DNA from 2 places in the Methylotuvimicrobium sp. KM2 genome. Region 2 is predicted to be linked to the other one. Evidence: riboswitches for the same ligand, from Rfam matches in the RefSeq annotation. Region 2 holds a riboswitch; the other holds the start of a gene.
The links. A riboswitch is a leader RNA that binds a small molecule or an ion and turns the genes downstream of it on or off. The one in region 2 is predicted to bind cobalamin.
Positions count from the first base shown of each region.

Region 1: it holds a riboswitch for cobalamin, as region 2 does, so the genes downstream of both, WJM45_RS11400 (CbtB domain-containing protein) here and WJM45_RS06000 (TonB-dependent receptor) in region 2, are expected to answer to the same signal.

Region 1 covers NZ_CP150634.1:2,698,308-2,701,662, reverse strand. The annotation lists gene WJM45_RS11410 (cobyrinate a,c-diamide synthase) at 1-836, opposite strand, end outside; gene WJM45_RS11405 (CbtA family protein) at 839-1,486, opposite strand; gene WJM45_RS11400 (CbtB domain-containing protein) at 1,489-1,665, opposite strand; cobalamin riboswitch at 1,914-2,044, opposite strand; gene WJM45_RS11395 (hypothetical protein) at 2,710-2,934, opposite strand; gene WJM45_RS11390 (MbtH family NRPS accessory protein) at 3,106-3,348, shown strand; gene WJM45_RS11385 (4'-phosphopantetheinyl transferase superfamily protein) at 3,351-3,355, shown strand, end outside.
Region 2 covers NZ_CP150634.1:1,385,817-1,389,171, forward strand. The annotation lists gene WJM45_RS06000 (TonB-dependent receptor) at 1-1,728, opposite strand, end outside; cobalamin riboswitch at 1,835-2,064, opposite strand; gene WJM45_RS06005 (bifunctional adenosylcobinamide kinase/adenosylcobinamide-phosphate guanylyltransferase) at 2,729-3,226, opposite strand; gene WJM45_RS06010 (cobyric acid synthase) at 3,223-3,355, opposite strand, start outside.

The DNA.
Region 1 (3,355 bases), 1.3 Mb from region 2:
GCGTCGGTCAACGGCGAGAAGAAACGCAGCTCGGCGCCCATGGCCTGCAAGCAATCGAGGTTGGCCTGGTAGATGAATGAAAAGGCCGCGTCGCGGGCGATGCCGATGCGCTTGCCGGCAAGAAGGCGCGGCGTCGGCGTCGTTGCCGCCGGGGCAAAGTCAACCGGTTCGGGCAAGCGGCATGGCGCGGATTCGGTCAATAATTCGGCGGCTCGCGCCAGTCTTCGGTTCAGGTCACCGATCTCGTCCGCCTGCAGTAAACCCAAATGCCGCGACGGCAAAGCGATCTCCGCATCTTTAGATAGGGCCGCCAGCAAGGGCATATCGTCCGGCAGCGCTTCTTGCAGTAATCCGGCATGGCTTTGACTGCCGACCTTGTTGGCGATCACGCCGGCAAACCTTAGGTTCGGCCGGTAATGAGCCAAACCGTAGGCGACGGCGGCAAAGGTTTGCGCCATGCCTTGCGCGTCGATCACGGCGGCGACCGGTACCGACAGCGCTTGCGCCAGATCGGCGCTGCTGCTGTCGCCGTCGAAGAGGCCCATTACCCCTTCGATCAGGATGACATCGGATTCGGCGGCGGCGCGATAGAGCAAGTCGCGGCAATGCGCCTCGCCCATCATCCACAAATCCAGTTGATAGACCGGCCGTCCCGAGGCATGAGCCAGAATCTGCGGATCGATGAAATCCGGGCCGGTTTTGAATACGCTGACCTTGCGGTTTTGACTTCGGTGATAGGCTGCCAGCGCGGCGGTCACGGTCGTCTTGCCTTGGCCGGAAGCGGGCGCGCTGATCAGCATGGTCGGACAGTGACGGACGGATGGGCTAGTGTTCATGATTACAGTTTGAGTTTGGTCAAGGTAAATCCGGCTAAGGCGCCGAGGCTGAGCCAGAATAGAGCATTGCTGAGGGCGGACATTACTACGAATCGCTGTTGTAAGGCCTCGGGCGCCAAGGCTTGCGCTATTTCCGGATGCGGGGCGCCGATCAAATGCGGGACGGCCAATAACAGGCCACCGGCGATTTGCAGGCCACGGTTTTTGCTCAATAAGAGTCCGTATAAACCGGCTGCGGTCGAGGCCGCGGTGAATAGCCACCAGGCCTGCCGGCTGAGTAAGGCGGCGCTGTCGGTTCCGGGCAATTCCGGCGACAGGCCCAATGAAGGCGCAGCGAAAAAAACCGAATAACCGGCCAAGCCCCAAAATAAGCCGCGCCAATAGCCGCCCGTGCCGTGCCAATACATCGCCGCACTCAAGAGCAAGGCAAAGCCGAAGCCGCTCAGTCCGTTAAACAGCAGTGTGAAGGCGAAGCGTTGCCAACCGTCTTCCGGTTGCCACTCATGCTCGGAGCCGGTTGCGGGCGCTTCGAATTGTTCCGCGGCTAAAATCAAGGGTTGCGTCAGATAATACTGTAAGACGCTAAGCAGCAGGCCGGACAGGATGCCGGCCGTCAATGCGGCGATCACCAGTTTACGAAAATCGGCCACGCTTAATGGCAGGGAAATGCGGCGCTATGGCGTCCGTCGTGTGCGGCATTATGAATGTAGTTGTTGGCGTCCTGCATAAAGCCGAGGCCTAGAATCACGGTCAAGCCCAATACGATGGCGCTCAAGCCCGGGAGAAATTTAGCGGAGTAAACGACGGAAGAGCCGGCGAGTGTTTTCATGGTGATTGTCCTTCCCAAGTCTGATTGACGGAAAAACGGAGGGGAAGACAAACCAAAAAAGATTTGACAGATCGCCCGCCGCAATACTGTTCTGCAAGGCGATTTCCGGCGAAAAACATACCCAACTAACTGGTCTTTTTGTCCATCTACTGCAAACCGGAAAGGGTTACATAGCGCAACTATGCGCCCCTTTCCGGTTTTTGTAGCTGAACAAAAATCCTGCGTTATTTGGGTATGTTTATTCTTGTCAATCGCCTAAGTTTTAGGGCCTGTCTCCGGGCTCGTGAAAAATCACCTACCGTTGCGGGGGCAGCGCCGGCCTTTAACCGGCTTCCAGTTTCACCCGCGCAGTGCGGGAACCGTAAAACAAGCTGGGGATTATAGGTTACCCATCAAAACCGTGCAAATGGAATGTGTCATTCTGCTAACCCGGACCGGACGAGTTCTAAAGGCAAAAGATTTGTTGAGCAAATATTGCCGTAGCCCGAATCCCAGTGCGCTATGTCTGCAAAATAAAACCTGATTAGCAAGATGCTTCAGCTTGCCGAAGTCAACTGTCCGAGCAGTGGCCAGTCGTAGCCACTTCTGTGGGACGGGTTATTTAACCCGTCCCCAACGTTTCGGTTTGCCCTAAACAATTCGGCTGACTTCGGCCGAAGTCGAAACGTTTAGGACGGGGTTGCAAACCCCGTCCTGCTAGGGATATGCTGGTTTTTGGGCTTTAACTGAAGAAACTTGCTAATTAGGAAATAAAAATGCATTTTGGTCACGAAAAACACGAAAATTCTTCGTTCTAACCTAAAAAGAGCAGTTGACATGTGTTGTAGACCGTTCGTGCTGAGCCAAGTCGAAGCATGAAGGGTCTACAACACGTTCACCGTCTTGGTGGAGCCTCAAACTACCGTTCACCCTTCGATGGGCTCAGGGCGAACGGTAGTTTGAGGCTCTCAACTGCTCTTTTTAGGTTCTAACCGCTCCAGCATGGCAATGCATGCCGAACTTGTCTCGGCAACCATGTTATAGGTTCCCACAAAGGATTCACTTTCATTTGCTGGGGCTTTGTAAGGCCGCCATGAAAGTTAGGATGAATTCACGCTGGTAGTTGTTAACGGCAACGATTGCGGTTTGTAATAATATTTTTTTGAATAAAAATACAGCGGATTTTGAAAAATCGTGGCATATGCCGCAAAAAATATTGGAGAATGAGTCATATAACATAATTATTTCATTGCAAATTTCTACAATCCATGGTGCGGCATTTTGTCGCATTTTATCTCCTCTCTTCACTGCCTATCATCTCTCCCGACTCTTTCGAAGGGTTCATATATCTTTTCCAAGCGGCGGCACCTCACCGCTGCTCTTTTTGGAAATTTTGTCCAACGAGACCTGGCGCAGTCAATTTAGCGCCAGTCTTAAATGCAAATGTAAAGTGGGTGAAGTATGGCTTGGGATGAAGACGAAGACACGACGATCTACCATGTGGTTGTTAATCACGAGGAGCAATACTCCATTTGGCCGGAGTACAAGGAAGTGCCTAAAGGCTGGAAAACTGTCGGCAGAACCGGACCGAAACAGGAATGCCTGGATTACATTAAAGATGTTTGGACGGATATGCGTCCTTTGAGTTTGCGTAAAGCAATGGCGGAAAACGTAGTGCATAGCGACATCGGTGCGGCGAGCTGATAATGGC
Region 2 (3,355 bases):
TTTATTGATGTGATAGGCCGAGCGTAAATCGATGGTCGCGTAACCGTTGACTTTAGTCGTATTATCGGCATCGTCGTAGCGATAGCCCTCGGCTAATAGGAAAGCACCGACGTCGACGGGCCCGAACGATCTGGATAGATCGAATGATAACATTCTATCGGTGCGGCGTGGCAGACGATTATTCGTTTCGCGGTCGACCGGACGGAGCAAATTCATGCCCAATTTGGCGTTCCAACCGAAAATTTGCATGCCGATTTCGGCTTCGAGACCGTCGATTTGGGCCTTGCCGATATTTTCGGCGGATAAGTTAAACGTTACCGGATCAAAGACATTGACGATCAAGTTATCCAGGTCGGTATGATAAGCGCGAATCTCCCACTGTAGCCAGTCATGGTTGCCCGCGAGTCCGACCTCGACCGATTTCGATTCTTCGGCCATCAAGTTGGGATTGCCGAATCCAGGCCAATAGAGTTGGTTGAAACTCGGGGCCTTAAAGCCGTTGCCGAAATTGGCGAATGTACTGATGCCGTAATCCCAATTGGAACGCCAGCCGATGCTGCCGGTGACGAAATCGCCGAAGGCTTCGTTTTCATCCCAACGAATCGAACCGTTCAGATGATGGTTGTCGAAGAATCGTCCGTGCCATTCGCCGAACACGCCGACATCGTAACGCGATAGCTCGGTGTAATCGGTCGTGCTATTCGCTTCATCCAAACGGTAATCGGCCCCGAGCGTCAGTTGATGATCGTCCGACAATTTAACCGCATTTAACCAACTGGCATTCCAACGCGTGCTGTCGAAACGGCTGAAAAACGAGCCGTCAGGCGCAAAATTATCGTTATCGTCTCGGCTTTGCCCTAACCGTAAGGTCGAGCGCCAATTGTCGATGACGTCGATAGCGCCACTCAGACCAATGACTTGATTGACGAATTCCATTTTATTCGGCGTTCCGTCGAAGTCGTTGCGACCTTCCGAGCGCATGTAGCTGGCTTCCATCTCGGCATTGTTATCGAAGCGGTGGCCCAAGCGCGCATTGAGTCCGGTATTGTAGAAACCGTCTTTATCGGGCTCATCCACCCCGAAAAAACCGGTAGTCGGTTGTCGCGCATCGAAGCCTTGCGAATTGAAATGCGACGCGCCGAGGGTATACCAACTATTTTGATAACGCCCGCTGATCGTGCCGGAGGCCTTGGCGGTATTAAACGAACCGCCGCCGGCATCGATCGTGATCGTCGGTTTTTCTTCTTGTGTGCCTTTACGGGTGAAAATTTGGATAACGCCGCCCAAGGCTTCGGCGCCCCAAAGGCTGGACTGCGGACCGCGAATGATCTCGACGCGTTCGATTTGATCGATCGGCAATAGTTCGAATGGCGAAGTGCCGGAGGTGACCGAACCGAAGCGGATGCCGTCGACGAGTACCAACACATGGCCGGAACCGGTGCCGCGTATGAAGACGCTGGAATTTTTACCGTATCCGCCTTGTTGCGTGATATCGAGGCCGGTCGAGCCTCTCAGCAATTCCGGCAAGGTATTGACCTGAAGGCGTTCGATGTCTTTCCGCGTATATACGGTGCTGGCGGTTGCCAGATGGTCTTTGGGACTGTCCGACCGAGTTGCCGTGATCAGCATTTCGGGTAAATGTAACGGCGTCTCGTCCGGAGTTGAGTCGGCCAAGGCCGAAATAGGGAAGCCGGTGAATAACAGTGGGCTTAGATAGAATATTCGCATGATGTCCTCTGCGCCGCCCGCGCATGAAAGGTTGTAAAATTACAACGCAAGGGCGTGCGGCGAAAAGGCGGAGCATGGCTCGACCGTTTCGTTAACAGCCCTCCGCTGTATCGAATCGCTATCGGGCCGGTCTCCGGGCTTATAAGTGGCCATTGGCCTGAATCATCGCCTTCCCATGTCATTGCACACAGTGGCAAATTGATGATTCTTTACTTATCTACCGTTGCGGGGGCAGCGCCGGCATTGGTTTGATAACCTGACCGGCTTCCCGTTTAACCCCGCCCTAGAATCGATTTGTCGATTCTAGGGCGGGGCACCTGAAAGCAAGGAGGGCATTATAGGGATTTACCGGCTGAATGCAAGTGGAAGAAAAATAAGGGGGGGGTGATTCAATGGCTTATGTTTCCCTAAAAGGTTATTTAACATTTTAGATGCGTAGAGGCGAAGCCGAATTCCATCGTTGCAAACCGCCGCGACTCTCCCATTGGACGGGTTTCCGCTTCGCTACTACCCTACACCGAGGCTCACGCTCGTTCCCATGCTCTGCGTTCATCGTTATACACAAATATCGGTAAACTTGCTATTCCCTTTTGATTGAAAAATCGTCTTAGAATAAAAGGTATGAGATGTGTCTATCGAGGACCGCCGTAAACCCATCCATGGGGGCTTGACGGCAGCGTTCCCTGCTGCCGACATCCTCGCTAGCCACACCCCATACCTTCATAAAGTTAACTAATTTTTTTGAGTATAAAGGGAGTAAACAGAGGTCATCGTATTCCTGGAAACGGTGCTGTTTGATAAATCTGCGGATATTGGATATCAGTGGCTCCGATATCGCGATCTGGGGATCGCTCCCACAGAGCTTCCGGTCATTTGTGGGAGCGACGCCTACGTCGCGATTTTCGAGGCCATTGCCGCTCAAAAAACCGCAAGTCTGATAGGACGACGCGACAATTCGACAAGGGCGCTTGTTTGCCGACCCACAGCGCCGAATTTAGGTTTATTTCATCTGCAATTTTAACCCTGCGCTGCAAAAAAAGACGCGATCGCAATGCCGGCCCATCAATTGCGCGGCCTTGCCCGATAAATCGATGAATTGCCGGGCCAAACGACTGTCGGGGATGACGCCGAGGCCGACCTCGTTATGAATCAAGACTAATTCGGCGGGAAGCCGCAACACGGAGTCCAATTCTTGAAGGATGGCGGATTCGGGAATTTGATGATACAAGGCATTGTTCAGCCACATCGTCACGCACTCGACCAATACCGGACGGTTCAAGCCTTGCAATGCGGCGAGCAGTTTGACCGGTTCCTCGACCGTAATGAACGAATCCTGCCGGCGCTGCTGGTGAACGGCCACCCGGGTCTTCATTTCGTCGTCGAAAAATTCGGTCGTCGCCAGATAATAAGGTTTTTCATCCCCGCATCGCTGCAAAATATAGTCTTCCGCCAAGCGCGATTTACCGCTCTTGACGCCGCCGATGAATAAGGTCTTCATGCTGGCTCCTGTAAGGCTTCCAGGATCAACGACAAATCCAGATTGGCCGCGACCCGGTCGGCAAAGCCCTGAATTTGAGCGTCGCGGTAGCCGGCGTAGGCATAACCTCGATAATCGGGGGTCAGGGCT